DNA from 4 places in the Kitasatospora sp. NPDC085879 genome. Region 2 is predicted to be linked to each of the others. Evidence: riboswitches for the same ligand, from Rfam matches in the RefSeq annotation. Region 2 holds a riboswitch; each other region holds the start of a gene.
The links. Region 2 has a riboswitch for cyclic di-AMP ahead of AB0P35_RS04225 (C40 family peptidase). Riboswitches for the same ligand answer to the same signal wherever they lie in the genome.
Positions count from the first base shown of each region.

Region 1: it holds a riboswitch for cyclic di-AMP, as region 2 does, so the genes downstream of both, AB0P35_RS10070 (glycoside hydrolase family 16 protein) here and AB0P35_RS04225 (C40 family peptidase) in region 2, are expected to answer to the same signal.
Region 3: it holds a riboswitch for cyclic di-AMP, as region 2 does, so the genes downstream of both, AB0P35_RS02035 (transglycosylase family protein) here and AB0P35_RS04225 (C40 family peptidase) in region 2, are expected to answer to the same signal.
Region 4: it holds a riboswitch for cyclic di-AMP, as region 2 does, so the genes downstream of both, AB0P35_RS14650 (LysM peptidoglycan-binding domain-containing M23 family metallopeptidase) here and AB0P35_RS04225 (C40 family peptidase) in region 2, are expected to answer to the same signal.

Region 1 covers NZ_JBFBJZ010000009.1:165,143-169,308, reverse strand. Annotated here, with positions in the region: gene aceB (malate synthase A) at 1-358, shown strand, start outside; gene AB0P35_RS10075 (gamma-glutamylcyclotransferase) at 502-888, shown strand; gene AB0P35_RS10070 (glycoside hydrolase family 16 protein) at 931-2,232, opposite strand; cyclic di-AMP (ydaO/yuaA leader) riboswitch at 2,236-2,414, opposite strand; gene AB0P35_RS10065 (8-oxoguanine deaminase) at 2,672-4,054, opposite strand.
Region 2 covers NZ_JBFBJZ010000003.1:217,029-221,194, reverse strand. Annotated here, with positions in the region: gene AB0P35_RS04230 (NlpC/P60 family protein) at 1-643, opposite strand, end outside; gene AB0P35_RS04225 (C40 family peptidase) at 883-1,950, opposite strand; cyclic di-AMP (ydaO/yuaA leader) riboswitch at 1,961-2,148, opposite strand; gene AB0P35_RS04220 (NlpC/P60 family protein) at 2,506-3,534, opposite strand; gene AB0P35_RS04215 (NYN domain-containing protein) at 3,726-4,166, opposite strand, start outside.
Region 3 covers NZ_JBFBJZ010000002.1:70,743-74,908, forward strand. Annotated here, with positions in the region: gene AB0P35_RS02030 (glycoside hydrolase family 6 protein) at 1-197, opposite strand, end outside; gene AB0P35_RS02035 (transglycosylase family protein) at 730-1,800, opposite strand; cyclic di-AMP (ydaO/yuaA leader) riboswitch at 1,801-1,953, opposite strand; gene AB0P35_RS02040 (hypothetical protein) at 2,445-3,146, opposite strand; gene AB0P35_RS02045 (MFS transporter) at 3,228-4,166, opposite strand, start outside.
Region 4 covers NZ_JBFBJZ010000015.1:137,459-141,624, reverse strand. Annotated here, with positions in the region: gene AB0P35_RS14660 (hypothetical protein) at 1-15, shown strand, start outside; gene AB0P35_RS14655 (DUF6348 family protein) at 173-1,006, opposite strand; cyclic di-AMP (ydaO/yuaA leader) riboswitch at 1,356-1,518, shown strand; gene AB0P35_RS14650 (LysM peptidoglycan-binding domain-containing M23 family metallopeptidase) at 1,523-2,485, shown strand; gene AB0P35_RS14645 (hypothetical protein) at 2,874-4,166, shown strand, end outside.

The DNA.
Region 1 (4,166 bases), on a different contig from region 2:
GGGCCTGCACAACGCCGTCCAGGTCGGCATCCGCTACATCGAGGCCTGGCTGCGCGGCCACGGCGCGGTCGGCATCTTCAACATGATGGAGGACGCCGCCACCGCCGAGATCTCCCGCTCGCAGATCTGGCAGTGGATCAACAACGGCGTCGTCCTCGCCGACACCGGCGAGAAGGCCACCGCGGAGCTCGTCCGCCGGCTCGTGGCCGAGGAGCTCGCCGAACTGCGCACCGAACTGGGCGAGGCCGCCTACGCCGGTGGGCGCTGGACGGAGGCCGCCAGGCTCTTCGAACAGGTCTCGCTGGCCGAGGAGTTCGTCGACTTCCTCACCCTGCCCGCGCTGCCGCTGCTCGACTGACCCCAACCTATCCGCCCGCCGGCCGGTCCGACGCCCGACAGGTCGTCGAACTCGCCGACCGCATTTCACCGTTCCGTACGGCCGCCGCCCAGCGAGGCGCCGGGGGCCGTACGGAACGGCCGTTTTCGGAGGCACTTCCCCCCATGGCACTCATCTTCTTCAACGGTCAGGCGATGACCGGAGGCCCCTTCCACCCGCTGGTCGCGTCCTACCTGCTCGGGCCGGTGCGTACCGCGCCCGGCTACCGCTTCTTCTCCGTCCGGGACGTCTGCCCCGGCCTGCTGCCCGACCCGGGCGGCAGCGGGGTGATCGAGGGCGAGCTCTACGACCTGCCGCTGGAGCACCTGCGGGACGCCGTCCTGCCGGGCGAGCCGCCGGAGTTGGAGCTCGGTGTGATCGGCCTGGAGGACGGCACGCCGTGCCTGTCCATGGTGCTGCGCCGGGGCGAGCGGGAGCGCGGTGTGCACCGGGAGATCACCGCCCACGGCGGCTGGCGCGGCTACCTCGCCACGCTCGGCCGCACCGCCTGACCGGCGCCCCGGGGAGGGCGCCGGTCGGGCGGACGCGGAAGGTCAGCTCGCCTTCCAGAACTTGACCGAGTCGATGGCGATGTCCGCCGAGGAGCCCGTGGCGGGCACGGTGCCGTTGAGGGCCGTCTCGGACTGCAGCACCCAGTGCATCGTGTTGGCGGGGATGCGCGCGGTGGAGCGCCCGATCACCTTGCCGTCCAGGTAGAAGGTCAGGCTGTCCTTCTGCCAGTCGACCGCCGAGGTGTGCCAGGCGCCGGCCGTCGCGACGCCGGTGGAGTACGCGTCCTGGTCGCTGCCGGAGGTGGCGTCGGCGCGGTGCATGAAGGCGCCGATCGAGCCGTTCAGATCGCCCTCGGGGAAGTCGATCTCGCCGTGCTGCGGCCAGATGCCGTCGTCCGGCCAGAGCAGCCACGCCATCTTGTAGCCGGCGGCCGAGGTCGCCTTCCAGGTCACCTCGAAGCGCCCGTACTGGACGCCGCTCGCCCCGGCGGCGGCCGGGAGCTTGGGCACCGGTGCGGAGACCCAGGTGCCGGAGGCGTCCCGGTTGAGGTGGAGGTTCATCTGGCCGTTGGCGATGGACATCGTCTTCGACGGCGAGTAGGTGCCGTTCTTGCTGGTGTCCTTCCAGCCGTCCGGGTAGGCCCACCACTTGCTGTCCACCGCGGCCGGCAGCCCGGAGCAGTGACTGGTGGCGATGGTCGAGCCGTTCGAGCAGCCCGTCCAGCTGCCGAGCGGCACGTTCACGCCGTCGAAGTCGTCCGACCAGGTCGGCGCACCGGCCGTCGAGGTGGGGGAGGAGCTCGCCGACGGGGAGGCGGAGAGGCTCGGCGCCGGCGCGGACGGGGTCGCGGAGGCCGTGGTGGAGGGTGTCGCCGTGGGGGAGGCGCTCGGCGCGACCGGGGCCGTGGTCGGGCTCGGGGCCGGTGCCGGGGTGCCGGTGCTGCGGACGTTCAGCGTCTGCGCCGGGAGGTCGTGCCAGCGCCGGTCGGCGTCCTGCCAGGTGCCGAAGGCGGTGTAGGTGCCGGACGGCAGGGTACGGGTGCCGGTCGTGACGGTGACCCCGTCGGGGCATATCCGCAGGTTGCGGGCGGAACCGGGGAAGTCCAGCCGGTTCCCGGCGGCGTCGCGGACGGCGACGCCGATCTTCCGGGCGGTGAAGCAGGCGGAGGAGTGGACGGAGAGGGAGGCGGCTGCCGCGGTGTCCGCGGCCATGGCGACCGGCGTGAGCCGGTCCTGGGTCACCTCGGGCACGCTGGCGGCCTCGGCGCTACCCAGGAAGGGGACGGCCAGCAGGCCGAGCCCGGCGACCGCGCCCACCTTGAGGGCAATGGCGGAAACAGGCATGGAGTTGTTCCTCGACGACGCCTGCGAGGTGAGCTGTCGGATTCGGGCCGTCAGGTGGCCCGGCCGCCGGGAGGGCGGCTTCACCCCAAGCCCTGGCCGTCCCGCGAGCATGCAAAGCGGGGCCAGGGCGACTTACCTGGTTCCCCCGCTCCCGTCCGTGTCGCATCTCGCGTTGCCGTCACCGGGCGGACGGGACTCGGCGGTCCCGGGACGGAGCCCACATGGCGTGGGCGTCCGAGCACCTTAGCAGTGTCTTTCCGGAGGACAAGGACGCCGGGTCGCCGATGTCAGGTCCATCACATTCGGGCGTGCCGCAGCCCCCGGACCCTCGCCGTGGGTCCGGGGGCTGTGCTCCGTACGGCCGTCGGCCCGTGGGGGCCGGTGCCACGGAGTCCGGGTGGCGTACCGTCCCTGGTACGGCCCGGAGTCCGGGGGAGGGTCAGACGCGGGAGGCGAGCTCCTTGGCGGCGCGGGCGCAGGCCAGCGCGATCCGGTCCTCGTCGACCGTGGTCAGCACGCCCTTCTCGACCACCGCGTTGCCGTTGACGAAAAGCACCGCCAGCGGCGGTAGGGCGCCCATGGTGAGCGCGGCCACCGGGTCGGCGATCGAGGAGTGCATGATGCCGTCGACCTTCCAGAGCGCCAGGTCGGCCAGCTTGCCCGCCTCGACGGAGCCGATCTCGTTCTGCCGGCCGAGCACCCGGGCGCCGCCCATGGTGCCCAGACGAAGCGCCTGACGGGCGGTCAGCGCGTCCGGGCGGCCGTGCAGGCGGTTGATCAGCAGGGCGTTGCGCAGCTCGGTGCCGAGCTCGCCGGACTCGTTGGAGGCGGTGCCGTCCACGCCGAGGCCCACCGGCACGCCGGCCTTCAGCATGTCCGGGACGCGGGCGATGCCGGCCGCCAGACGGGCGTTGGAGGACGGGCAGTGCGCGACACCGGTGCCGGTCTCGGCGAACTTGGCGATGTCGGAGTCGTTCATGTGGACGCAGTGCGCCATCCACACGTCCTCGCCGAGCCAGCCGGTGGACTCGAAGTAGTCGGTCGGGCCCATGCCGAACAGCTCCTTGCAGAACTGCTCCTCCTCGGCCGTCTCGGAGCCGTGCGTGTGCAGGCGCACGCCCTTACGGCGGGCCAACTCGGCCGACTCCTTGAGGAGTTCGGTGGAGACCGAGAAGGGCGAGCAGGGCGCGAGCGCCACGTGCAGCATGGAGCCGAACGAGGCGTCGTGCCAGCGGTCGACGGCCTCCTCGGAGGCGATCAGGATGTCCTCGGTCCGCTCCACCGCGTGGTCCGGCGGCAGGCCGCCGTCCTTCTTGCTGCGGTCCATCGAGCCGCGCAGCGCGGTGAAGCGCAGGCCGAGCTCCTGGACGCCCTCGATGGAGGCGCCGAGCACGTCGCCGCCGCCCTGCGGGAAGACGTAGTGGTGGTCGGAGGCGGTGGTGCAGCCGGACTTGAGCAGTGCGGCGGCCGAGCCCTGGGTGGCGGCGTGCACCAGCTTCTCGTCGATCCGGGCCCAGGTCGGGTAGAGGGCGACCAGCCAGTCGAAGAGGATGCTGTCCTGGGCGAGGCCGCGGGTGATCCACTGGTAGAAGTGGTGGTGGGTGTTGACCAGGCCCGGGGTGACCAGGTGGCCCTCGCCGTTGATGCGACGCACCACGTTGTCCAGCCACTGCGGGGCGGGGCCCTCGCCGACCGACTCGATCCGGTTGCCGAGGATCACCACGTGGCCGCGGGCGTACTCGGTGTCGTTTGCGTCCACCGTCGCGACGGCGACGTTCTCGATCACGATCCGCCGGTCGGCGGGTGGGGGCTGGACTGCCATGGCGTGAACTCCTAGGGGCGAGGGCTGAGGGTGGGGCGGGCCGGCCGGCGGGGTGCGGGCCGCCGCGGGGAGGCACAGGGGCCCCGCGGCGACCGCCGTCCGGCCCGTGGCG
Region 2 (4,166 bases):
TGGCCAGCCGGACGCGCTCGGCGGTGGTGAGGCCGCCGAGCAGGCGCTGGGCGTCGCCGAGCCGGCGGCGGACCTCGTCCTTGTGGCCGGCGAGGGAGCGGCGGACGTCCTCCAGCTCGGCGAGCTTGGCGCCGGCCTCGGCGCGGCGCTGGTCGATCCTGCGCTGGCGGTCGAGCACCTGGCGCAGGGTGTCGCTCTGCCGGGTGGCGGCCTGGTCGAGGGCGCGGGCCCGGGTGAGGTAGCCGGCCGGGTCGGACTCCAGCATCAGGCGGAAGGCCGGGTCGAGCCCGCCGTCGCGGTACTGCGCGGCGGCGGCGGTGGCGAGGTCGGTGTAGAGGCCGTTGAGCTGGTCCTGGCCGGCGGCGATCTGGTCCTGCAGCTGGCCGGCCTCGGTCTGCAGGCGCTTCTGGTCCTCCGCGGCGGCGTTCGCCCGCTCGCTGGCCTGCTCGGCCTCCTCGTAGAGCCGGTCGACCTTGGCCCTGACGTCGGCGGTCCGCCAGGACGGGTCGGCGGGCGCCGCGGGGGTGGCGTACGCGCCCGTGCCGACGGTGACGCCGACGGCCGTGGTCGCCGCGGCCGTGAGCAGCAGGGCCCGGGCGAGGGTGTGACCGCCCGGCAGTTGGGGGCGTCGGTGCGCGGACATGCGGCGGCGGCTCCGTTCCTGCGGCCGGACGGCCGCCGCCGCCCCGGTCGGGCGGCCGTCCTCGCGGACATCCGGGGGCAGACGTTAGCGAGTCACACCGATCTAGTCCAAACCCATCCATCATCGAATATCTGACCGCTAATCGGACATTATGGCGAGCATGGCGGGCGGGCAGCGACGACCGCGGGCCCGGCCCCCGTGGTGGGAGCCGGGCCCGCACGAGTCCGCCGGACGGGTCGTCACACCCGGATGATCGCCGAGATCGGCATGGCGGTGGCCGCGACGTAGCGGACGACCGCACCGGTGTGCGGCGCGTGGATCACCTGCCCGCCGCCCACGTACATGCCGACGTGGTGCCGGTCGCTGTAGTAGATGACCAGGTCACCGGGCTTGGCGTTGGCGATGTTGGTGCCGATGTTGGTGCCGGCGCCGGCCTGCGACTGCGAGGTGCGCGGGATGGAGACGCCCGCCTTGCCGTACGCCCACTGCATCAGACCGGAGCAGTCGAAGGTGCTCGGGCCTGTCGCGCCGTACACGTACGGGGCGCCCAGTGCGGACTTGACGGCCGCGATCGCCTTGGCGGTGTACGTACCCGACGGCAGGTCGACACTGCCGAGGTCGGGACGGGTGGTGTCCCGCGAGGCCCGGTCGGCGGACGTGCGCGCGGCGTCCGCGGCACGCTGCTCCGCGGCGGCGAGCTCGTCCTTCTCCTTCTGGGTGAGGGAGTTCAGCAGGGACTGGGCCTTGGCCAGCTTGCCCTGGAAGTCCTCCTTCTTGGCCTTGAGCGCGCGGGTGCTGGTGTCCAGCTCGGCGAGCTTGTGCTCGGCCTCGGCCTTCTGGCCGTCCAGCTTGGCCTGCTCGGCCTTGAAGGACTTCAGGGTGTCGGCCTGGGTCGCGCTCATCCGGCTGACCGCGCCGGCCTGGCCGAGGAACTCGCCCGGGTTGCTGGAGAGCATCAGCTTGACGGTGGGCGAGATGCCGCCGTCGCGGTACTGCTGGGCGGCGACCTCGGCGAGGCGGCCCTGGACGCCGCTGACCTGGTCCTGCTGACGCGCGACCTGGTCCTGGAGCGTGGTGACCTGCTTCTGCAGCTCCTGCTGCTTCTGCTCGGCCGCGAGGTACTGCTCGTTGGCCGCTTCGGCCTGATCGTTGAGCTGGTCGACCTGGGCCGCGACCTGCTCCTTGGTGGGTGCCGGGTCGGCGTGCGCACCGGTCTGCGAGGAGAGTGCCACCGCGGTGGCGGCTGCCGCAGTCAGGATCGATGCGCGGGTACGGCCGACGGGCTTGGGACGACGATGGGACGCCACGAAGGCGGACTCCTTCTTCCTCACACCGCCTACCGGGTGAGCTGACGGGTTCGGGCCGGAAGCATTGCCCTACGACGCCTCACGCCCGCCCCTGCCCGGTCGCGGCTTCCCGCGGCCCGGCCGGCGCGGCCGACCTGACGCCGATTCACCCCGGGGGAAACGTGGTTCCCCGGCTCCGTTCGACAGCACCCCCGCAGGGGTTCCCCGTGGACGGTCGGAACCGTCCAGCTGCGTCGCGGACTCGGCGGCGACCACCACCGTCACCCGGGTCGGGCGATCACTGTGCGGCGGTCCGTGGGGACGACCCTAGTAACCGATCCGTGATCCGTTCAAATCGTTGTCAGAAAATCGACGGGGAAATGTTGTCGTGAAAATGTGAGCACGACCGCCAGTGACCGAGAATCCACGCTCGGCTGACGAGATGTCACCCCGGGACGGACAAACACGACGCCCGGGCGTGTCGCAGATCACACAGTGATCACGACACGCCCGGGCGTGTCATGCGGCATCAGAAACGCCGCAGGTGAGGCTTATGTCCGAATTGCTACTGGATGGTCAGACGCGGCGGATCGTCTTGATCGGCAGGATGTCCGCGTCCATCACCTTCACCACGTCGCCGGTCCGCGGGGCGTGGACGACGAGGCCGTTGCCGATGTACATCCCGACGTGGTGCGCGTCCGAGTAGTAGATGACAAGGTCACCCGGCTGGGCGGCGGCCAGAGAGGGGACGCGGGTGCCGACGCTGGCCTGCGACTGTGAGGTACGCGGCAGCGACACGCCGGCCTTGGCGTACGCCCACACCATCAGACCGGAGCAGTCGAAGGAGTTCGGGCCGGTGGCGCCCCACACGTACGGGGTGCCGCGCTTGCCCATCGCAGCCTCGACCGCGACCGCGGCGTAGCCGGCGGCCGGCGGCAGGTTGGTCAGGTCGAAGCGGCTGGCGTCGCGCGAGGCGCGGTCGGTGCCCAGGATCGCGGCGCGCTCGGCGGCCGTCAGGGTGCTCAGCAGGCGCTGCGCCTCGGCGAGCTTCTTCTGGACGTCCGCCTTGGAGTCGTTCAGCACCTGGGTGGAGCGGTCCAGCTCGGCGAGGATGGCGGCGGCCTCCTGCTTCTGCTGGTCCAGCCGGCGCTGCTGGTCCCGAAGACCCTTCAGCGTGGAGGCCTGGGTGTCGGTGGCCTGCTCGTTGCTGGACGCCTTCTCGAGGTAGTTGTCCGGGTTCGAGGAGAGCATCAGCGCGACCGTCGGGTCGACGCCGCCGGTGCGGTACTGGTCGGCCGCCACCGCGGACAGGCCGGACGCCACCTGGGAGAGCTGCTCCTGGCTACGGGCGATCTGGTCCTGCAGCTGGTCGGCCTGCTTGCGGAGCTGGTCGGCCCGCTCCTTGGCGCCGTTGTACTTCTCGGCCGCCTGCTCCTGCTCCTCGAGCAGCTTGTCGACCTGGACCTTGACCTCGTCCTTGCTCGGCTTGGCCGGTGCGGCGTGCGCGCTGGCCTGCGCGGAGAGGGCGACCGCGGTCGCGGCGGCAGCGGTGAGCACGGATACCCGTGCGCGGCTCGGCTGCTTGGGACGGCGGTGGGAGGCCAAGGGTCTAGCTCCTTCTTCCTGCTGGACTCACCCGATCGAGTGGACGTCCGGAAAATAGGTTTGACGCCAGACCCTAGTGAAGATCCGTCCCCGGCGCCACTCCCGAGTTGGGCGAACTTGGCGCAGAGGCCACGATTTCACCACCCCGCCACAAGCCCGCCACCCGGCCCGCGCCGGGGGCCGACCGACCGTCAGGGCCGGGCGAGCCGGTTGAGCAGCAGAATCGACGCGACCGGACGCGCACCCGCCTTCCGCACGCCGTCCGCGACCTCGCGATCCGTGGAGACCACCACCACCGGCCGGCCCTGCGGCTCGGCCCGCACCAGGCGGCGGATCAGCTCGTCCGCGGTCTCCCCCGTGCGGCTGAAGCGCACCCGCACCCCGCGCGGCGGCGCCATGATCACCGGGACGTCCAGGTCCTGGCCGTCGAAGACGCAGGTCACCTCGGCCTGGGTGCGCTGCGCCAGCATGGCCAGACCGCCCAGCAGCCGCATCCGCTGCTGCTCCAGCGGCAGCGTCGGGTACCCGGTCTTGGTCACGTTGTAGCCGTCGACCACCAGGTGCACCTGAGGGATCGCCAGCAGCTGGTCGAGCAGTGCCGGGTCGTCCTCCGCCAGGCCGCGCCGCGCCAC
Region 3 (4,166 bases), on a different contig from region 2:
GCCCGCAGGTCGTCGGCGGCCTGGTGCAGGGCCTTGCTGTCGAGGTCGACGTAGAAGCCGGCGCCGGGACCGGGGACGCGGCCGGTGCTTCGGTCGTGGCCGGTGGCGGCGGTCGCGGTCGCGGGCAGGCAGCAGACCGCTGCGACGGCGGCGAGGGCTGCGCTCGCGGCCGCGATTCGACGGCGTGGGCGGGACACGTGCGGCTCCTAGGGCTGGCGTGCGGGCTGCGCAGGGTGAGGGTGCGAGCCGCTCGTGGGAGCGCTCCCAAGCGCGAGGGAAGTTCTAGTCGGAGCCGTCCGCGGCGTCAAGGCTTCGCGCAGGCCGTTCACCCTGCTGAACTATGGGCCGACCGCGACGAAGCGTGGGCCGGGCGCAAGGGCCGCTCTATCGTCACCGTCCGCTCGCGTCCGTAGCATTGACGTGGTGTCAGGTTCGCGGCTGCGGTCTGGCCATGGATGCAACCGGTGTTCAGTGATGTGAACATCGAGACGGACGGCTGCGCCGACCTGTTCCGCAACGACCTCGGCGCGACCACCGCCGCATCACCAGGACCGGCGGCTTCACCGTCGCGTCCTACGGCTACGACCCGACCGGCGCGGACACCGTGGCGGCCGTGGACACCGCGGGTGCCGGCACCGGCCGGATCTGACGCCCCGGCACAGCGCGGCGCCGGCGGTCCCGGGCTCGTCGCCCGGGGCCGCCGGCGCCTGTGCGCGTGCGGTGCCGCGATTACTTGATCTTCAGGACCTGGCCGGGCTTGATGAGGTCCGGGTCCTGGCCGATGGTGCCCGAGTTGCCGTCGTAGACGGACTTCCAGCCGCCGAGCTTGTTCTTGTTGGAGATGTCGGAGAGCGTGTCGCCGGGCGCCACGGTGTAGGTGGCGGGCTCGGTCTGCTGCGGCGCCGGGGTGGCCGTGGCGGCCTCGGTCGCGGTGCTCGTCGAGGCGGGGGCGGCCGGGCCGGTCGGGGCGGTGGTCGGGTCGGTCGCCGTCGGCGCGCCGGTGGACGGGGCCGGGGTGACCGGCAGGCCGGTGATCGGGTCGATCGTCGGTGCCGTCGTGGTGTCCGGGGCGGGGGTGCCGGGGGCCGTGGTGCCCGGCGCCGTGGTCGTGGTGCCGCCCGGGACGGTCGGCGCGGTGGTGCCGGTGCCCGGCGCGGGGGGCGTGGTCGGGACCTGGCCCGGCGTCGGCGTGGTGGAGTTCGACTGACCGGGGGCGGTGGCTGCCGGGCCGGTGTAGTAGTCGTAGATCTCCTGGCTCGTCGTCCAGTACCACTGCCCGTCGACCTGATACCAGTACACGCCGTTCGCGTCCCGGCCCTGCATGCCGGTGAAGACCGGCGCCGAGGCACCGCGCTCGGCGGGCGTGGTGGTGGTCGGAGCCGGGGTCGTGGGGACGGTCGGCTCGACCGTCTCCGGCTTGCCCTCGCCGGTGAGGCCCGCGGTGGTGGCGCAGTGCCCCCAGGCCTTGGCGCCGCGGTCCGAGAGGACCCGCTCGGCGACGCTGATCTGCTCCTCCTTGCTGGCCCGGTCGGGCGTGGAGGCGAACTTGTCGCCGCCGTACGCGACCCAGGTGCGGAGGTCGAGTTGGAGCCCGCCGTACTCGCCGTTGCCGGCGGCCTTCCCCCAGTTGCCGGCGGTGGCGCACTGGGCGACGGCGTCCCAGGTGGTGACCGGGGCGGCGTGGGCGCCCGTGGCGGTGAGCAGGGGGATCGCCAATCCTGCGCCTGCCACGCCGGCGACCGCGACGGCACGCTCGGTCTGGGTGGGGCGGCGGTGACGGCCCGAGCCGATGAAACCCATCAGTTCCCTCTCCGCACGCCTGCGAGGTGAGCTGTCGGGTTCGGACCGGGAGGTGGCCCGGCCGCGCTGAGGCGGCTTCACCCCTAGCCGTGTGGGGCCGGCGTCGAAACGTGGGTCCCCCGTCCCTGCCCAAGGTCTGGTCGGTGACCCGGTGGACGCGGTGGGCAGGGTTCGGCGTGCCGCGTCTTGGGTGCCCGTGCTGTCGGGCTGAGGTGGACATTAGAGGGATCGTCACCGCGATAACAAGCCAGCATCCCGAACATCACACAATCATCACGAGTGCTTCGGTGCCACATGCGCGTATTTCGGCCGCCCGCCCCGGTGTGCGCCACCGCCCGCCGGGGCGCCGCCGCAGGTCGGAGGGGATGCCGTACCGGCCTGACGTGTCCGCGACGGCGAGCCTCGGACGAATTCCCGGGAATTCCCTGGGAATTCCTCCGGGGAAAATGCGCGGACGCCGACCGGTGTCGGTGGGGTGAAATGCCGACTGCCGCCCCGCCGCGGTCCGCCGCCGTGCCCCGCCCGGACGATCACGGCACGAACGGATCGCCCCGCCGGGGCGGAGTGGAAGGTTCGGGTCCGCCACGGGGTCCGACCCCGGCCCTCGTTCGTGTCGGAACGGGCCGAGGGCGCCGACTGTCCGCTCACCCCTCGGCGGGCCAGCAGGCCAGCACCGCCGCGGCCTCCTCCGCGGTCAGCGGCCGGTGACCGATCGCCACGTCGTCCTCGTCGAAGGAGCACTCCGCGTACAGCAGCAGCACCGACCGGCCGTCCTCCTCCCGCAGCACCGCGCGGCGCCCCAGATCGCCCTGGGCGGACCACTCCACGTACCGCAGCGGGCCGCACCGGACGCTGATCCGGTCCACCCGGGAGCCGTCCGGCGGGAGCAGGCCGGCGATCGACCCCGCCGAGGAGGGCGCCCAGCGCTCCGGCGCCTCCGTGATCCGGACCACCTCGTCGACCGAGACCCGCACCCAGGCCGCGCCCGGGCGTTCGTCCGCCACCGCCAGCGGGGTGCAGCGGACCAGGGCGTGCGCCGGCAGTTCCTCCGGATGGTCGGGCGTGCCGTTCGCCGCCGTCGCGGCCGGGGTGAACAGGCACCAGAACGGCCCGTCCACGAGCAGCGGCCCGTCCAGGCCGATCATCCGCCGCTCGCCGGCCACCGGCAGCCGGTCGGTCGGGACGATGCCCCGGCCGTCGTACGGCGAGTCGGTGGGGTCGGGATCGGGCCAGTGGACGAGGGTGGTGCCGGCCGCGCCCGCCCACTCCGGCACGGGCGAGGCGGACCAGGCGCGGCGCGGCGTGCAGCCGCAGCCGGCGCCCGCCACGGAGACGATGACGGTCATGCACCGCATGGTGGCAAAGCCGCCGGCGCCCCCGGCCGGCGGGGCCCGGGCGGGCCGCTTCGCTCGGATCCCGGTGGGCCGTCACACCGCCTTCGCGGCCGGCTCCGGGGCGGGCACCGCCTGCTCGGCCGCCGGTCGGCCGCGCAGGCCGAGGAAGACGGCGAGGGCGGCGAGCAGCACGGGGACGGCGACCACCCGCAGGCCGACGGCCATGCCGGCGGTGAACTCGGCCGGGCCGTGGGCGGTGCCGCCGCCCGTACGGGAGGCGAGCACGGTGCCGACCACGGCGACCCCGAGGGCCGCGCCGAGCTCCCGCGCCGCGGTGTTCAGCCCGGCGCCCAGACCGGCCTGCCCGGGCGGGAGTTCGGAGACCACCGCGTGGGTGAGGCCGGGCGCGGACAGGCCCATACCGGCCGAGAGCAGCAGCAGCCACAGCGCGTAGACGGGGTACGGGGTGCCGGGCCCGGCGCTGGAGACACCGAGCAGACCGGCCCCGATCAGCGCCAGTCCGGCGCCCGCCACCGGCCGCACCCCGTGCCTGGCCTGCAGCCGCCCGGCGAACCGCGGCACCAGGGCCATGCCGACGGTCAGCGGCACGATGGCGAAGCCGGTGCGGGCCGCCGAGTACCCCTTGGCGTACTGCAGGAACTGCGAGTTGACGAAGAACAGCGCGAAAAGGCCGAAAAACGATGCTGCCGTGCCCAGAACGGCGGCCCGCAGCCGCCGGGAGCGGAACACCCGCGGATCGATCAGCGGCCGCCGGGCCGCCAGGCCGTACCCGGTGAAGGCGGTCAGCAGCGCCGCGCCGACCGCGAATCCGGCCAGGACGGGAGCCGAGGCCCAGCCGTGCGAGGGGCCCTCGATGATGCCGTAGAGCACCGCGGCGGTACCGCCGATGAGCAGGGCCGAGCCGGCCGGGTCGGGCGTGGAGTCGTGGCGCGGCAGATCGGGGACGGTGCGCAGCACGGCCGCGGCGAGCAGCCCGGAGAGCGGGAGCATCGCCCAGAACAGCGCCGGCCA
Region 4 (4,166 bases), on a different contig from region 2:
TCCGTGGCGAGCTGACCGACCCCGCCCGGCGCCGGCGCGTGTCCTGCGGATCACGCCGGGCGCGGACGCCCCGGCACGCACGTGCTCCCGGCCCTCGGCCGGGAGGCGCCACACACGCGCCCGGCAGCCGCACGCACCGGACCCTGCTCGCCGATCCGGCCGGACCCGCGGCCTAACGGCCGGCCCGGGCCCGCCGCCAACGGGCCAGCACCCCGAGCCGTGCGGCGGGCCCGGACACCGTCGGAGCCTCGGCCCCGGCCGCAGCCCGCTCCCGGGCCGGCCGGCCCTCCGCGCCGCTCTCCTCCGGGCCGTCTCCCGCCCCGCTGCGCCCCGGCAGGCTGCCGTCCGGCACCAGCAGGACGAACAGCCGTGCCCAGCAGAGCCGTTCGCCGCGCGGCCAGTCGAGCGCCCGCAGCGCCGCCGAGGCCTGCTCCGACACCGAGCCGTTGACCCGGACCTCCGCGACGTCCTCGCCCGCCCGGCCGCCGAGGAACAGCTTCACCCCCGTCACCGCCGGCTCCGCGAGCTCCCGCGCCAGCACCCCGGCCAGTGCCGGCAGCAACCGGTGGTCCGCCAGCCACTCCGCCAGCCGGTCGCTGCCGAAACCGAAGACGGCCGCCGGCCCCTGGACGGCATGCCACCCCGGCAGCTGCTCCGGGCGGAAGTGGTCGCCGTGCGTGCCCCGGCCCTCCTGCAGCTCCACCACGGCCGACGCGGTGGTGGTCGCCCACATCCGCACCGCGCTCTCCATCCGCTCCTGCTCCGTCCGGCCGAGGCCCGCCGTGCAGTCCCACACCACCGGGCCGTCCGCCCGCCCCACGTCGAAGGCGAAGCCGAGGTCGACGTGCCCGGCGCCGCCGTTCTCACCGGGGTGCTCCCGCACCGCCACGGCCGTCGTCCCGGGCCCGCGCACCACACTGCCCTCGACCGTGAACCGCTGCCCGAGCCGGGCCATCTCCCGGACGACGCTGAGCCGGATCACATCCGGTCCGGACTGCGCGCGCACCCGCGGCTCCTCGCTCGAAAAGGGGTCGAACACCGATAGGGAGCGAGGCTATCGGCCCCGCGCGTGACCAGCGTCACCGGGCGGGCCATGATCCGTGCCGGGCCGCGACCGGGCAGCCACACCCGGTGTCCGATTTGCCTGACTGCTGGTGATCCGGACACGTACGGTCACTGATCTGACTGCGCTCCGCCCACCACCATCGGGCGGAGAGTGACCCCCGGGAGGGCTCTCGGGGGTCCCCGAGGGCGGGGCGCTTGCCTCCGGAGGGGGCGATCGGTTTTCCTCGAATCCTGCCCGGCCACAACGGCTGGGCGGGCCACCGGGCGGAACGCCGAGTCCTGCCGCCGCCCGGGGTCACGCACCATTCCGTGCACGGCAGGAGCGGGGGACCCAAGGTAAGTGCCGCGCCCGGTGATCCGGGACGGCTTGGGGTGAAGTCGCGTCATTTTCGCGACCGGGCGAACTCCCCGCCCGAACCCGACAGCTCACCTCGCAGGCGTCGGAGAGGAAAACCTGATGTCCGTTCTGGGCACCCGTCTGTCCCGCGTCGCCGTCGCCACCGGTGTGGCCGCCGCCGCCATTGCCATCCCCGTCACCGCTGCGTCCGCCGCCTCGGTCCACAGCGCCGCCCCGGCTGCCGCTCCGGCCGCCGCGGCCCCGGCCGCCGCGCACACCGAGGCCCCCGCCGCCGCGCCGGCCGCCCCGGCCGCCGACGCCAGCTACAAGGTGGTCCACGGCGACACCCTGTCCAAGATCGCCAACGCCCAGCACGTCGACGGCGGCTGGAAGAAGCTGTACCAGGACAACCGCCAGGTCATCGGCGGCAACCCGAACCTGATCTTCCCCGGCCAGAAGCTGACCGTCGCCGGCAAGGCCGCCCAGGCCGCCGCCCCGCAGGCCGAGGCGAAGAAGTCCGACGCCGCCGCCTCGCGCTCCGAGAAGCGCACCCCGGTCCAGGCCGCGCCGAAGCCGGCCGCGCCCAAGACCGAGGCCGCCAAGCCCGCCGCGCCGAAGCCGGCCGCCCCGAAGCCGGCCGCCGCCCCGAAGACCGAGGCCGCCAAGCCCGCCGCCGCCTCCGGCTACGTCGCGCCGGTCGCCGCCTCCCTCGGCACCCCGTACCACAAGGCCGGCTCCAACTGGTCCAGCGGCTACCACACCGGTGTGGACTTCGCCGTCAGCACCGGCACCTCCATCCACGCCATCGCCGCCGGCACCGTCGTCGAGGCCGGCTGGGGCGGCGCCTACGGCAACAACGTCGTCATCAAGCACGCCGACGGCAAGTACTCGCAGTACGCCCACTTCTCCGCGCTGAAGGTCTCGGTCGGCCAGACCGTCACCGCCGGCCAGGTCATCGGCCTCTCCGGTGCGACCGGCAACGTGACCGGCCCGCACCTGCACTTCGAGGTCCGCACCACCCCGTCGTACGGCTCCGACATCGACCCGGTGGCGTACCTCGCCGCCCACGGTGTCCGCGTCTGACGCAACACACCGACGCCGCTGCCCCGGCACACCGCCGAGGCGCACCGCGCCGCACCCGAAGGCCCGGCCCGGGGATCCCACGATCCCGGGGCCGGGCCTCGGCCGTTTCCCCCAATTCCCGTGACCGCGTGCGGACTTCGGCGCGGCCTGCGGGTGCCCGCCGGCCGCGGGGGCCGGCCGAGACGTGTGGTGCGGGCGACGAGAACCGAAAGACGGTCCCGCAGTTCGTCGCGATCGGCAACGACACCCGGGCCCTGGCGTGACCCCCGTCACCACCCCAGCGGATAACCCGGGCGGTCGTTCGTACGTGTGCACTAGCATTCCCCGCGCTCGTCGAGCGGTGTTCGACCGGAACGCCACCGGCGGGTACTCCAGGGGAGGGCACTCCGTGAACAGAACCCCGGCCGCACGTACCCGTGCGGCCTTCGCCTCGGTCGCCGCGGCCGGCCTCGCGCTGCTCGCCGTCGCCGCGCCCGCGCACGCGACCGGCGGCACGCCGACGACGCCGACCGACCTGTACAACGAGTACCGGGCGTGCTCCACCGACCAGGCCGCGCCCGTGTACGTCGCGGGGCGCACCGGTCTCACGGTGGAGGGAATCCCCGGCCACACCGACCCCAACACCCGGTGGATCACCGAGCAGTTCCGGGCCTGGCCGGTCTCCGACCCGTCGCAGGTCGTCACCGCCGAGCGGGGGTACGCCTCCGTGGGCAACGAGGCGACGGCCACCCTGGGCGGCTACAACGCCCCGCTGCGCGACGGCGAGACCTACGCCTGGCAGGCACGGACCGTGGACGCGGACAGCGGCGCCGCCTCCGACTGGTCGGCCCCGTGCTACGTGGCCACCGACGACACCTTCCCGAGCGCGGAGCCGACCGTCAGCTCGCCGAACTACCCGGCGGGACAGCGGAACCAGGGCGGCACCCCGATCACGCTCACGTTCGGTGCCAACGGTGTGAGCGGCGTCGCCGGCTACGCGTTCACCTGGTTCGGCACGTTCCCGGTCCCCGGCGTCTCGACGGTCGGGGAGCACGGCATCCCGCAGTACCGCGACCCCTACGAGACCAGTCCGAACTACTTCGCGCGGGCGGACTCCCTCGGCGGCTCGGCCACGGTGAACCTGATGCCGCCGTACAACAGCGGGCTCCTGGTCCTGCGGGTGGCCAGCCTGGACCGGGCGTTCAACATGTCCCAGCCCACGACCTACTACATCGCGGTCAAGCCGGACGCGCCGAAGGTCACCAAGGTCTCCAACTCGCCGCAGTACGGCAAGCAGGCGATCTTCAAGCTCACCCCCGACCCGGATCTCCACGCGGTGAGCCCCGTGGTCAGCTACACCGTCGAGCGCCTCGGGCAGACCCGGTCGACGACGACGGTCAAGGCGTCCACGAGCGGAATCGCCGAGCTGAACCTCACGCTGGACGACCCGTACGGCGACGTGCTGCTCGTCACCTCCACCAGCGCGAACGGCTGGGTGAGCCAGCAGCAGTGGTGGAGCACCGGTGGCACCGACACCTCCCCGACCGTGACCTCGGACGTCTACCCCGAGAACGGTTCGGGCGGCGGCGCGGGCGTGCCCGGCACCTTCACCTTCACCCCGAAGATCAAGGGGGCGGTCAGCTACACGTACTCCGTCAACTGGGGCGAGGGCACCACGGTGAAGGCCGGCGCCCGCGGCGAG